Regions from separate parts of the Cellulomonas sp. NPDC058312 genome, predicted to be linked through region 2. Evidence: predicted binding sites of a transcription regulator. Region 2 holds the regulator's gene; the other holds the start of a gene.
What was found. The regulator HspR, encoded in region 2, represses chaperone genes until heat shock. The targets are predictions, from matches to a motif close to AAGTTGAGTCNNNNNGACTCAACTT.
Positions count from the first base shown of each region.

Region 1: the regulator HspR is predicted to act here: its motif matches at 3,627-3,651, upstream of clpB (ATP-dependent chaperone ClpB).

Region 1 is NZ_JBHVZE010000003.1:521,367-528,263, reverse strand. Features, by position in the region: gene ACFVXN_RS11400 (glycosyl hydrolase) at 1-1,386, opposite strand, end outside; gene ACFVXN_RS11395 (glycosyltransferase family 2 protein) at 1,379-3,028, opposite strand; gene clpB (ATP-dependent chaperone ClpB) at 3,745-6,351, shown strand; gene ACFVXN_RS11385 (DedA family protein) at 6,449-6,897, shown strand, end outside.
Region 2 is NZ_JBHVZE010000007.1:36,310-43,206, reverse strand. Features, by position in the region: gene ACFVXN_RS17830 (nucleotide exchange factor GrpE) at 1-552, shown strand, start outside; gene ACFVXN_RS17825 (DnaJ C-terminal domain-containing protein) at 659-1,669, shown strand; gene ACFVXN_RS17820 (heat shock protein transcriptional repressor HspR) at 1,731-2,174, shown strand; gene bla (class A beta-lactamase) at 2,176-3,129, shown strand; gene nrdH (glutaredoxin-like protein NrdH) at 3,549-3,794, shown strand; gene nrdI (class Ib ribonucleoside-diphosphate reductase assembly flavoprotein NrdI) at 3,876-4,292, shown strand; gene nrdE (class 1b ribonucleoside-diphosphate reductase subunit alpha) at 4,262-6,433, shown strand; gene nrdF (class 1b ribonucleoside-diphosphate reductase subunit beta) at 6,539-6,897, shown strand, end outside.

The DNA of each region.
Region 1 (6,897 bases), on a different contig from region 2:
GAGGTTGAACCAGGCGAACCCGATGACGTCGTCGTTCGCGCCGGGGTCGAAGCCCTGGAAGAACGACTGGACCCACTGCGGCTTCGTGCCGCCGACCTCGGAGGCCGCGACCTCCGCGAGCAGGATCTTCTTGTCCGTGATCGCCCGCAGCTGGTCGAGCGTGCGGTCGTACGTGTAGGAGAACGTCGCGTCGTTGTCGGCCTTGTAGGGCGGGCGCTGGTAGCCGGAGACGCCGACCCAGTCGACGTAGGCGTCCCCGGGGTAGAGCGCCGCGAGGTGGTCCTGGCCCTGGTGCACGGCCGGGAGGTTGTTGATGATGTTCGGGGCCCAGACCCAGATCACGTACTGGTTCGCGCCGTTGGCCTCGAAGATGTCGTGGACGTGCCGCCACATCGTCACGTAGTCGCCCACGCCGTTGCCGTTGATCGGCGCGCCGGACGAGGTCTGCTCCGCCCAGGGGTACCAGACGCCGTTCATCTCGTGGTCGAGGCGGATCGCGAGCGGCAGGCCGGTCGCGGCGATGTCCCGGGCGTACTGCGCGAGGTAGGCGTCGAAGTCGCCCGCGATGATCTTCGGCAGGCTGTACGCCGGCTCGTCGACGACGTCGTTCTTCGACGCGATCGGGCGGGACTCCCAGGTGAGCATCGGCAGCATGTCGCGCTGCCAGGCCCGGGTCACGGCGTTCGCGCGGTAGGGCTCGTCCCAGCCGCCGAAGTAGCCGACCAGGCTCTGCTGCCGGCCGACGTCCTGGGCGGCGTCGTCGAACGTGGCCCAGTTGAACGGCGCCTGCTCGGTGTACATCCCGAAGTAGCGCTGGCTCGGGTCCAGCAGCTCCGCCTTGGACGGCGCCGTGGGGGCGACCGGCTCGGCGGGGGTCGTCGGGTTCTCGGGTCGAGGGTTGCTCGGGTTCGCCGCGCCGGCCCCGGTGGTGGGCGCCTTGGCGCCGCTGGTGCCCTTGCCGGACGAGCTCGTGCTCTTCCTGGCCGACGACCGGCCCGAGGACTGCGAGGAGCCGGAACCGGCCTGCGCCTGCTGGGCGGCCTCGGCGTCGCGCTGGGCCTGGGCGGCGGCGCGCGCCTCCTCGCCCTTCTTGCGGGCGGCCTGCTCGTCGGACAGGACGTCGCGCAGCGCGTCGGCCTGGGAACGGCTGGTCTCGAGCTGCGCCTCGAGCTCGGCGTTGCGGGCCTGGAGCTCGAGCTCCGCGGCGGTGGGCTCGTCGGCCTGGGCGTTGACGATCGAGGACACGGCGGGCGTGTTCCACACGACGAGCGTGATGGCGAGCAGGGCGATGGCGATGGTGGCCGTGGCGATGCGGGCGCGGACGGTCATCCGGCCCATCGTCGGGGCCCACCAGGCCTTGCCGTGGGGGTGCTGGGCGTCAGACATAGAGCAGGGCCTCCAGGGCGAACAGGATCACGGCGATCCCGTAGGGGATGGCGGCGAGCGGGTTGAGCCGTCGGCGGGCGGGTGCGGGGGCGGCGGCGCGGGCCTGCCGCCGGGACGCCTCGGCCGCGGGGGCGGTGCCGGGCTGCGCGGCGGTGGTGGCGTGCCACGCGGGTCCGGCGGCCGGGGACGTCCCGGCCTCGGCGTGCAGGGCCGGGGCGCCGACGGGCACCGGGGTGCCGTGGTCGCCGCCGTCGTCCGCCGCGTGGTCGCGCTGCGTCGGGAACCCGCCGGAGCGCGCGTCGCGGTCGACGACGTCGACGGGCGCCGGGCGGGACATCAGGTCGAGCTCGGCCTCGAGCGAGGCCGAGTCGGCGTCGTCGCTCTGGCCGGGGTCGCCGCCGGCGTAGGCACCGGCGCGGGTGCCCCAGCCGGAGGCGTGCGCCATCCGGAGGAACCCGAGCAGGCGGACCGGCATCAGGAAGAACGTCGAGACGATGATGAAGATCGGCAGCCGGAAGAAGTCGCTGGGGACCTCCTGCAGGTGCCGGATCTGCCGGATCGCCATCGAGAGCACGGACGACACCACCATGAGCGCGATCACCCAGAACCAGCCCGCCTGCGCGCCGTAGGTCTCGAGCATCGCCTCGTAGAGGTTGACGCCGGTGCCGGTCACGGACCGGTAGACCCAGCCGGCGATCGTCCCGACCAGCAGGAACGGCAGGATGATGTCGGCCAGGAAGAAGACCGACAGCACGGGGGCGTGCCCGAGCATCCAGGGCAGCATCCGCAGGGTGTTGTACTGCGAGCCGCGCGCCCAGCGGAGCTGCTGCTTGAACAGCTTCTTCACCTGCAGCGGGGCGTCCGTGTAGACCAGGCTGGTGTGCTGGTAGACGGTCCGGTACCCCTGCTTGAGGGTGAGGTTGGTCAGCGTCCGGTCGTCGGAGACCTCGAGGAACACGCCCATGAACCGCTGGGTCATGAAGTCGTGCATGACGTCGATCAGGATGTGCCGCCGGAAGGCGATGGTGCGCCCGGGGAGGCAGCCCACCTGGCCGAGGACGGACTGCGCGGGCATCGAGTAGAGCGAGCGCGAGTTCTCCAGCCAGTCCGCCCAGCGGGTGATCCAGGAGCGCGAGGGCTCGAGGATGCGCTGGCGGGTGGTGACGCCGCCGACGTTCGAGTCCTTGAACGGCTTGATGAGCTCGGAGAGCGTGCCGGGGGTCCAGACGGTGTCGGAGTCGAGCAGCACGGTGATGTCGTACTTCGAGAGCTCGGTGCCGATCTTCACCGCGTTCCGCTTGCCGGGGATCGGGGTGTGCACCCAGCGGACCAGCGGCGCGAACTCGTCGCACACCGCCTCGAGGTCGGGGTTGCGGGCGCCGTTGATGACGACGATGACCTCGTCGGGGTGCTGCTCGGTGACCCGGGTGAGCACGTCGCGGAACAGGTCGAGCGGCTCGTCGACGACGGGGACGATGACGCTGGTGGTCTCGTGGTGCTCGGCGACCCAGGGGCGGTACCGCCGCGACAGGACGACCTTGAGGATCCACAGGGCCCAGACGAGCCCGGAGAAGACGGTGAAGAGGTACAGCTCGGCGTGGTCGTCGAGCATGTGCCGGATCTGCAGGATGAAGATGAACATCGCTCACCTCGGCGCGGGTCGTGTCGGAAGAGCCGGCGGCGACGGTGACGCGGCAAGGAGGGGGCAACGCGGGTGGGGCGGTGGGCGGTGTCCGTCCGAGCTGGCTGCTCGAGGGTCCGTCCGTTGTGACTCGGCGGGCGGGCGGCTGTTGACTGAGGGTCACCCGTTCGAGCGGATGGAGGGTCCGGTCGGGGGGTTTCCTGTGAGCCGGATGTGATCCCGGCGGGAGTGGTCCAAGAGTGTTGGGCGGGGCTGGCGCAGCGCAACTCCCTTCGGGCGAATCGGACACGTTTTGTGAGATGGATCACGTCTGCGTGGTCCGGATTGCCGTAAATGTCCAGATCACAGTCGTGCAAGTCGGATATGTCCGGAGGTATCTCCGGGCAGCGGTGTCGCTGCTCAGCGCGGGTGCCCGGTGTTGCGGCAGCGCGTCGGGCGCGTGTCGGTGACGTGAACCTGGTCACAACGAGTCATGACGCGGGTCAGAGTCACAGTGCGCTATGACGAGCCGTCCGGAGGAGGCTCGGGTAGGGGCGGAGTCGCCCGCGCCGCCGCGCGCCCGCGCATCGCGTCACCGGGTGCGAGGGCTCGCCACGCAGAGTTGAGCGGAATAGGCTCAACTTGGGCCGGGTTGCACCGGACGGAACCTGAGAGCACCTGACCACCCCCGCGGGCACCCGCGGGACCGCACGCACGAGGCACGCACGGAGGGGACGTTGGACGCGAAGCTCACCACCAAGTCGCAGGAGGCCATCGGCGACGCCATCCAGCAGGCGTCGGCCGCCGGGAACCCGCAGCTGGAGCCGGCCCACCTGCTGAACGCGCTGCTCGCCCAGGAGGGCGGGGTCGCGAACGGCCTGCTCGACGCCGTCGGCGCGGACCGGACGGCGCTCGGGCGGGCGGTCCGCGCCGTCCTGGTCGGCCTGCCCACCGCGAGCGGGTCGTCCGTCGCGCAGCCCACGGCGTCCCGCGCGACCGCCGCGGTCATCGAGGCGGCGTCGTCCGAGGCGCGGACCCTCGGCGACGACTACGTCTCGACGGAGCACCTGCTGCTGGGACTGGCCGCCGGGCAGACCGGCGTCGCCGACGCGCTGCGCGCCCAGGGCGCCTCCCGGGACGCGCTCGCCGCCGCGCTGCCGTCCGTCCGCGGTTCGTCGCGCGTGACCAGCCCGAACCCCGAGGGCACCTACAAGTCGCTCGAGAAGTACGGCGTCGACCTCACCCAGCGCGCGCGGGACGGCCGGCTCGACCCGGTGATCGGCCGCGACGCCGAGATCCGCCGCGTCATCCAGGTGCTGTCGCGCCGCACCAAGAACAACCCGGTGCTGATCGGCGAGCCCGGCGTCGGCAAGACGGCCGTCGTCGAGGGGCTCGCCCAGCGCATCGTCGCCGGCGACGTGCCGGAGTCCCTGCGCGGCAAGCGCCTCATCTCGCTCGACCTCGCGGCGATGGTCGCGGGCGCGAAGTACCGCGGCGAGTTCGAGGAGCGGCTCAAGGCCGTCCTGGAGGAGATCACCTCGTCCGAGGGCGAGGTCGTCACCTTCATCGACGAGCTGCACACCGTCGTCGGCGCAGGCGCCGGGGGCGAGGGTGCGATGGACGCCGGCAACATGCTCAAGCCGATGCTCGCCCGCGGGGAGCTGCGCCTCGTCGGCGCCACCACCCTGGACGAGTACCGGGAGCGGATCGAGAAGGACCCCGCCCTCGAGCGCCGGTTCCAGCAGGTGTTCGTCGGCGAGCCCTCCGTCGAGGACACCGTCGCGATCCTGCGCGGCCTCAAGGAGCGGTACGAGGCGCACCACAAGGTCACCATCGCCGACGCCGCGCTCGTCGCCGCCGCCGCGCTGTCCGACCGGTACATCCCGGGACGCCAGCTCCCGGACAAGGCGATCGACCTGGTCGACGAGGCCGCGTCCCGGCTGCGGATGGAGCTCGACTCCTCGCCGGTCGAGATCGACCAGCTGCAGCGCGCCGTCACCCGCCTGGAGATGGAGGAGGTCGTGCTGTCCGAGGCGGACGACCCGGCCTCCCGCGACCGGCTGGAGAAGCTGCGCGCGGACCTCGCCGACCGCCGCGAGGAGCTCGCCGGGCTCACCGCCCGCTGGGAGAAGGAGAAGGCCGGCCACAACCTCGTCGGCGACCTCAAGGCCCGGCTGGACGAGCTGCGGTCCACCGCGGACCGGCTGCTGCGCGAGGGCGACCTGTCCGGTGCCGCGCGCATCCAGTACGGGGAGATCCCGGCCGTCGAGCAGGAGATCGCCGCCGCCGAGGAGCGCGAGCGCGCCGAGGCCGGCGCCGCCCCGCGCGACGAGGCCCCGATGATCGCCGACAAGGTCGGGCCCGACGAGATCGCCGAGGTCGTCGCCGCCTGGACCGGCATCCCCGCGGGCCGGCTGCTCGAGGGCGAGACCGCGAAGCTCCTGCGGATGGAGGAGGTGCTCGGGCAGCGGCTGATCGGCCAGCACACGGCCGTCGCCACCGTCTCCGACGCCGTCCGACGCTCCCGGGCGGGCGTCGCCGACCCCGACCGCCCCACCGGGTCGTTCCTGTTCCTCGGCCCGACCGGCGTCGGCAAGACCGAGCTCGCGAAGGCGCTCGCGGACTTCCTGTTCGACGACGAGCGCGCGATGGTGCGGATCGACATGTCCGAGTACGCCGAGCGGCACTCGGTGGCGCGCCTGATCGGGGCGCCCCCGGGCTACGTCGGCTACGAGGAGGGCGGCCAGCTCACCGAGGCCGTCCGCCGGCGCCCGTACTCCGTGCTGCTGCTGGACGAGGTCGAGAAGGCCCACCCCGAGGTGTTCGACATCCTGCTGCAGGTGCTGGACGACGGGCGGCTCACCGACGGCCAGGGGCGCACGGTCGACTTCCGGAACGTCATCCTGGTGCTCACGTCGAACCTCGGCTCGCAGTTCCTCGTCGACCCGACGCTCGACGACGCCGCCCGGCGCGACGGCGTGATGGGCGCCGTCCGGGAGGCGTTCAAGCCGGAGTTCCTCAACCGGCTCGACGACGTCGTGCTGTTCGACCCGCTGTCGCTCGACGAGCTCAGCCGGATCGTCGACCTGCAGGTGGCGTCCCTGGCCGGGCGGCTGCGGGACCGGCGGATCGTGCTCGACGTCGACCCCGCCGCACGCGAGTGGCTGGCGATCGAGGGGTTCGACCCGGCGTACGGCGCCCGCCCGCTGCGCCGGCTCGTGCAGCGCGAGATCGGCGACCGCCTCGCGCGGCTGATCCTGGCCGGCGAGGTGCACGACGGCGACACCGTCCGGGTCACGCGCGCCCCCGACGGCGGCACCGGGCTGGTGCTCGAGCGCGCCTGACCTGCGCCGGGCCACCGCCGACGCCCGCCCGTGCGACCCGGTCGCCGGGCGGGCGTCGTGCTGCGGGCGTCGTGCCGCGGTGCGACCATCGGGCGTGATGACCGCCACCGCCGTGCTCGCCGCCACGCAGGACCCCGCCGAGCTCACCGGCCTCGCCGGCTGGGTGGTGAGCGTCGTCGAGGCGCTCGGGCCCGCGGGCGTCGGCCTGCTGGTGGCGCTGGAGAACGTGTTCCCGCCGATCCCGTCCGAGGTCGTGCTGCCCGTCGCGGGATACGTCGCGAGCCAGGGGAAGATGCCGCTCGCGTGGGCGGTGGTCGCGGCGACGGTCGGCGCGGTCGCCGGCGCGTGGCTGCTCTACGGGCTCGGCGTCTGGCTCGGTCGGGAGCGGCTGCGCCGCTGGCTCGAGCGGATCCCGCTGATGGAGGTCGAGGACCTGGACCGCGCGGAGTCGTGGTTCGAGCGGCACGGCGGCGCCGCGGTGCTGATCGGTCGCTGCGTACCGGTCGTGCGGTCGCTGGTGTCGGTCCCGGCGGGCCTGGAGCGGAT
Region 2 (6,897 bases):
CCGGAGACGGGCGAGCTGCGCGAGCCGACGCCCGAGGAGCAGGTCCTCGCCGAGGCCGAGCAGGCGGCGTCCGCCGCCGAGCAGGCCATCGCCGGCGAGGGCCTGGCCGAGGCGCAGCAGCTGGCGGCCGAGCGGCTCGACGAGCTGCAGCGGCGCAACGCCGACTACTACAACCTCGAGCAGCAGTACTCGGCCTACGTGAAGCGGTCGAAGGCCGAGGCCCTGAACGCCCGCGACCAGGGCGTGGCCGCGGTCGCCGAGGCGCTGATCGGGGTGCTCGACGACATCGAGCTCGCCCGCCAGCACGGCGACCTGGTCGGGCCGTTCGCCTCGATCGCCGAGAAGCTCGAGGCGACCGTCGGCCGGTTCGGCATCGAGCGGTACGGGGCGCCCGGCGAGGCGTTCGACCCGCAGGTGCACGAGGCGCTCATGCACGGGCACTCGGCCGACGTGACCGAGCCGACGGTGCAGCAGGTCCTCCAGCCGGGCTACCGGCTGGGCGACCGCATCGTCCGGCCGGCGCGCGTCGCGGTCGTCGACCCGGAGGCGTGACGAGCAGGATGAGGACCCGCCGGGCGCACGTGCCCGGCGGGTCCGCCCGGTCCGGGGCCGCGCCCCGGCGGACCGGGGACCACCGACCCACACGGAGGGAGGCGCAGTGAGCGGTCAGGACTGGCTGGAGAAGGACTTCTACGCCGTGCTCGGCGTCCCCAAGGACGCCGACGCCGCCGCGATCAAGAAGGCGTACCGCAAGCTCGCCCGCACCATGCACCCGGACCACAACCCCGGGGACGCGGTCGCGGAGGCCAAGTTCAAGGAGGTCGGCGAGGCGTACGCCGTGCTGTCCGACCCCGAGCAGCGCCAGCAGTACGACCAGCTGCGCGCGATGGCCGGCGGGGCGCGGTTCCGCGCCGGGACCGGCGGCGCGGGCGGGGGCGGCGGCGCGAACGGCGGCTTCGAGGACCTGTTCGGCGGCGTGTTCACCGGCGCCGGCGGCGGGGGCAGCCGCGTGCGGTTCCCGCAGGGCGGCGGCGGAGGTGCCGGCGGCGGCGGGTTCGAGGACCTGCTGGGCGGCCTGTTCGGCGGGGGCGGCGGCTTCGGCGGCCAGACCCGCGGCGGCCGGCGCGGGGCCGACCTGTCGGCCGTGACCACGCTGCCGTTCCGGCAGGCCGTCGAGGGGTCGACCGTGGCCCTGGGCGTCGAGGGGCGGACCGTCAAGGCCCGCATCCCCGCGGGCGTCCGCGACGGCCAGAAGATCCGGCTGCGCGGCAAGGGCCGCCCCGGTGAGCACGGCGCCCCGGCCGGTGACCTCGAGGTCACCGTGCGGGTCACGCCGCACCCGGTCTTCGGGCTCGACGGCAACAACCTGCGGGTCACGCTGCCGGTCGCGTTCGACGAGGCCGCGCTCGGCGCCGACGTGACGGTGCCGACGCTCGACGGCGGCACGGTCCGCCTGAAGATCCCGGCGGGCACCCCGTCGGGGCGGACGCTGCGCGTCAAGGGCCGCGGCGTCACCACGGCGAGCGGCACCGGCGACCTGCTGGTCACCGTGCAGGTCGTCGTCCCGCAGCGGCTCAGCGCCGCCGCGAAGGAGGCCGTGCAGGCGTTCGGCATCGCGACGTCCGGCGAGGACCCGCGCGCCGACCTGCTGGCGCGCGCCGCGGAGTGAGCCACGACCGGCCGGGTGCGGCGCACGCCACCCCGGCCGGTCCCCGAGCGAGGAGGGTGTGATGGCGTCCGAGGACGCGCAGGTCTACGTGATCTCGGTGGCCGCCGAGCTCGCCGGCATGCACCCCCAGACCCTGCGGCAGTACGACCGGCTCGGGCTCGTCCAGCCCGGCCGCACCCGGGGCCGCGGCCGCCGCTACTCGCTGCGCGACATCGCGACCCTGCGCGAGGTGCAGCGGCTCTCCCAGGAGGAGGGCGTCAACCTCGCCGGGATCAAGCGGATCCTCGAGCTCGAGAACGAGGTCGACCGGCTCCGCAAGCAGGTCGAGTACCTGCGGGCGTTCGCCGAGCCCGGCCGGCGCGTGTTCACCGCGCACCCGTCCGGGGACGTCGTCGCGATGGGACCGATGGGCCGCAGCCAGCGCCGGCGTGGCGAGGCGCCCGTGGACCCGCGCGCCGTCGGAGCGCCGGGGGCGATCGTGCTGTGGCGCCCGGCGGGGCGGTGACGTGACCCGCGGTCTGCGTGCCGTCGCGGGGGCCGTGGGCGTCGCCCTGCTGCTCGTGGCGTGCGGCGCCCCCGCGGACCCGCCTCCCGCGGACCCGACCGCCCCCGCGCCGTCGACCTCCGCGCCCGCCGACCCGCCCCCCACGTCCGCGGACCGCACCGCGTCGGTGGTCGACGGCCTGGTCGCCCTGGAGCGGTCGTCCGGCGCCCGTGTCGGCGTGTACGCGGTCGACACCGGGTCCGGTGACGTCGTGACCTACCGGGCCGACGAGCGGTTCGGGTACGCCTCGACGCTCAAGGCGCTCGCGGTGGGCGAGCTCCTGCGGGGGCAGCCGGTCGCCGCGCTCGACGAGGAGCTGCCGCTCGCGCCGGAGGACGTCGTCGACGCGGGCTACGCCCCGGTGACCGGCGCGCGCGTCGGGGAGCGGCTGTCCGTGCGCGAGCTGGGCGCGGCCGCGGTGTCCGAGAGCGACAACGGCGCCCTGAACGTGCTCCTGCGCCGCCTCGGCGGGCCGGAGGCGCTGCAGGCCGCGCTGGTCGCCGCGGGCGACTCGACGACGCTGGTCGACGCGGGCGAGCCCGACCTGAACCGGTTCACCCCGGGCGACCCCGCCCGCTCCAGCACCCCGCGCGCGCTCGGCGAGGGCCTGCGGCGGTACGCGCTGGGCGACGCGCTGACCCCGGAGGTCCGGGACGTGTACGTCGGCTGGCTGACCGGGTCGACCACCGGGGACGCGACCATCCGCGCCGGGGCGCCCGCGGGCTGGGTGGTCGGCGGCAAGACCGGGTCCGCCGGCCGGTACGGGTCCCGCAACGACGTCGCCGTGCTCTGGCCGCCGGACCGCGACCCCGTGGTGCTCGCGGTGCTGACCGACCGGCCGGAGGTCGACGCCGAGCCGGACGACGTCGTGCTCGCCGCCGCCGCGTCCGTGGTGCTGGCGGCGTACGGCGGCTGACGCCCCCGGGCGCCGGCACCCGGTGCGCGACACGCCGGTGCGGGACGACACGCCGGGTGTTCCGCGCGCCCGCTCCTGGGACGTGCGTCACGACCGCGGGCCGGTCCCACGGTCGTCCACATGTGGGTCCGGGTGTGGGCGGGTCTGGGGATATCTGTGGACGACGGCGCAGGCCCGGCGCGTGGCCAGCGGGAGGGCCGGGTGTCAGTGGTCGGTCGTAGCCTGTGGATGAACCCGGACACCGGGAGTTCTGCACAGGCTGTGGACGAACGACACGCGTGTAACACCAGTCCTAGTGGTCCGTTGCGGGACGCACCACTAGGTGTAGTGTTCCAACTCGCTGCTCGACGCGGGGACCGGACTACCGGGAGACCCGCCCGGAGCGGCCCCAGAACAGCATTCAGACCGGGGAGACCACGATGACCATCACCGTCTACAGCAAGCCGTCGTGCGTCCAGTGCAACGCGACCTACCGCGCGCTGGACAAGGCCGGCCTGCAGTACGAGGTCGTCGACATCACCGAGGACGCCGACGCCCGTGACTACGTCATGTCGCTCGGCCACCTGCAGGCGCCGGTCGTCGTGGCCGACGGCCAGCACTGGTCCGGCTACCGCCCCGACCAGATCAAGGCGATCGCCGACCGCGCCGCGGTCTCCGTCGCCTGAACCGATCGCACGCCGCCCGATGACCCGGGCGGCCCGGTCGCACGGCAGCACGATCGAACGCAGGCGCGGGGGAGGGCGAGCATGAGCTCCCTGGTCTACTTCTCCAGCGTCTCCGAGAACACCCGCCGGTTCGTCGACAAGCTCGACATCGACGCCACGCGGATCCCGCTCCGACCCTCGGAGCCGTTCCTGCGCGTGCAGGACCCCTATGTGCTGGTGGTCCCCACGTACGGCGGCGGCAACGAGGGCGGCGCGGTCCCGCGGCAGGTCGTCAAGTTCCTCAACGACCCGGCCAACCGCTCCCTGATCCGCGGCGTGATCGCGGCGGGGAACACCAACTTCGGCGCGCACTACTGCATGGCCGGAGACATCATCGCGGCGAAGTGCCAGGTCCCGTACCTGTACGCCTTCGAGCTCATGGGAACGACCGAGGACGTGTCACGCGTCCGAGACGGATGGGGACGGTTTTGGCAGCGACACTCACAGATGACGGCGTGACGGACGCGACCGAGGTCATCACCCTCACGCCCGAGATGGACTACCACTCGCTCAACGCGATGCTGAACCTCTACGGCCGCGACGGCGAGATCCAGTTCGACAAGGACCGGGAGGCGGCGCGGCAGTACTTCCTGCAGCACGTCAACCAGAACACCGTCTTCTTCCACGACCTCGAGGAGAAGCTGGACTACCTGGTCGAGCACAAGTACTACGAGCCCGAGGTGCTCGCGCAGTACGACCGCGCGTTCATCAAGAGCCTGTTCAAGCACGCCTACTCGAAGAAGTTCCGGTTCCAGACCTTCCTCGGCGCGTTCAAGTACTACACCTCGTACACGCTGAAGACGTTCGACGGCAAGCGGTACCTGGAGCGCTTCGAGGACCGTGTCGCGATGGTGTCGCTCGCGCTCGCCGAGGGCGACGAGACGTTCGCCCTCCAGCTCGTCGACGAGATCGTCTCCGGCCGCTTCCAGCCGGCGACCCCGACGTTCCTCAACCTCGGCAAGGCGCAGCGCGGCGAGCCCGTGTCCTGCTTCCTGCTGCGCATCGAGGACAACATGGAGTCGATCGCCCGCGGCATCAACTCCGCCCTGCAGCTGTCGAAGCGCGGCGGCGGCGTGGCCCTGCTGCTCTCGAACATCCGCGAGCACGGCGCCCCGATCAAGCACATCGAGAACCAGTCGTCCGGCGTCATCCCCGTGATGAAGCTCCTCGAGGACTCCTTCTCCTACGCGAACCAGCTCGGCGCGCGCCAGGGCGCGGGTGCGGTCTACCTGCACGCGCACCACCCCGACATCATGCGGTTCCTCGACACCAAGCGGGAGAACGCGGACGAGAAGATCCGCATCAAGACCCTGTCGCTGGGCGTCGTGATCCCGGACATCACGTTCGAGCTCGCCAAGAACAACGAGGACATGTACCTGTTCTCGCCGTACGACGTCGAGCGCGTCTACGGCAAGCCGTTCGCCGACGTGAACGTCTCCGAGAACTACCGCGCGATGGTCGACAACGGGCAGATCCGCAAGCAGAAGATCAAGGCCCGCGACTTCTTCCAGACGCTCGCCGAGCTGCAGTTCGAGTCCGGCTACCCGTACATCCTGTTCGAGGACACGGCCAACAAGGCCAACCCGATCAAGGGCAAGATCACGCACTCCAACCTGTGCTCGGAGATCCTGCAGGTCTCGACGCCCTCGACGTTCAACGAGGACCTGTCGTACGACCACGTCGGCCGTGACATCTCCTGCAACCTCGGTTCGATGAACATCGCCCTGGCGATGGACTCCCCGGACTTCGGTCGCTCCGTCGAGACCGCGATCCGCGCGCTCACCGCCGTGTCCGACCAGACCGACATCGAGTCGGTGCCGTCGGTCAAGCGGGCCAACCGCGGCGGGCACGCCATCGGCCTCGGGCAGATGAACCTGCACGGGTACCTGGCGCGCGAGCGGATCTTCTACGGGTCCGAGGAGGGCCTGGACTTCACGAACATCTACTTCTACACGGTGGCGTACCACGCCATCCGCGCGTCGAACCTCCTCGCCCAGGAGCGGGGCCAGGCGTTCGCCGGCTTCGAGGACTCGACCTACGCCTCGGGTGCGTACTTCGAGAAGTACGTCACCGGCACCTGGACGCCGAAGACCGCCCGCGTCGCCGAGCTGTTCGCGACCTCCGGCGTGCACATCCCGACGCAGGAGGACTGGAAGGCCCTGGCCGAGTCGGTGCGCGAGCACGGGCTCTACAACCAGAACCTCCAGGCCGTCCCGCCGACGGGCTCGATCTCGTACATCAACAACTCGACGTCGTCGATCCACCCGATCGCGTCGAAGATCGAGATCCGCAAGGAGGGCAAGCTCGGCCGCGTGTACTACCCGGCGCCGTTCATGACGAACGACAACCTGGAGTACTACGACGACGCGTACGAGATCGGCTACGAGAAGATCATCGACACGTACGCCGAGGCCACGCAGCACGTGGACCAGGGCCTGTCGCTGACGCTGTTCTTCAAGGACACCGCCACCACCCGCGACATCAACCGCGCGCAGATCTACGCGTGGCGCAAGGGCATCAAGACGATCTACTACATCCGCCTCCGGCAGATGGCCCTCGAGGGCACCGAGGTCGAGGGCTGCGTGTCCTGCATGCTCTGACGTGACCGGCGCCGGCCGGGCCCTCCCCGTGAGGGCCCGGCCGGCGCGTCACCGCGAGGGTGCAGAATCAGCAGCAGACGTGAACGACACCACGATGGAGCAGTGATGGCTGAGAAGCTGAAGTTGGTCGACCGCGTGCAGGCGATCAACTGGAACCGGGTCGAGGACGAGAAGGACGTCGAGGTCTGGGACCGGCTCGTCGGCAACTTCTGGCTGCCCGAGAAGGTCCCGGTGTCCAACGACATCCAGTCCTGGGCGACGCTCTCGGACGTCGAGAAGCAGATGACGACCCGCGTGTTCACGGGCCTGACCCTGCTCGACACCATCCAGGGCACCGTCGGCGCGGTCTCGCTGATCCCCGACGCGATCACCCCCCACGAGGAGGCGGTGTACACCAACATCGCGTTCATGGAGTCGGTGCACGCGAAGTCCTACTCGTCGATCTTCTCGACGCTGATCTCCAC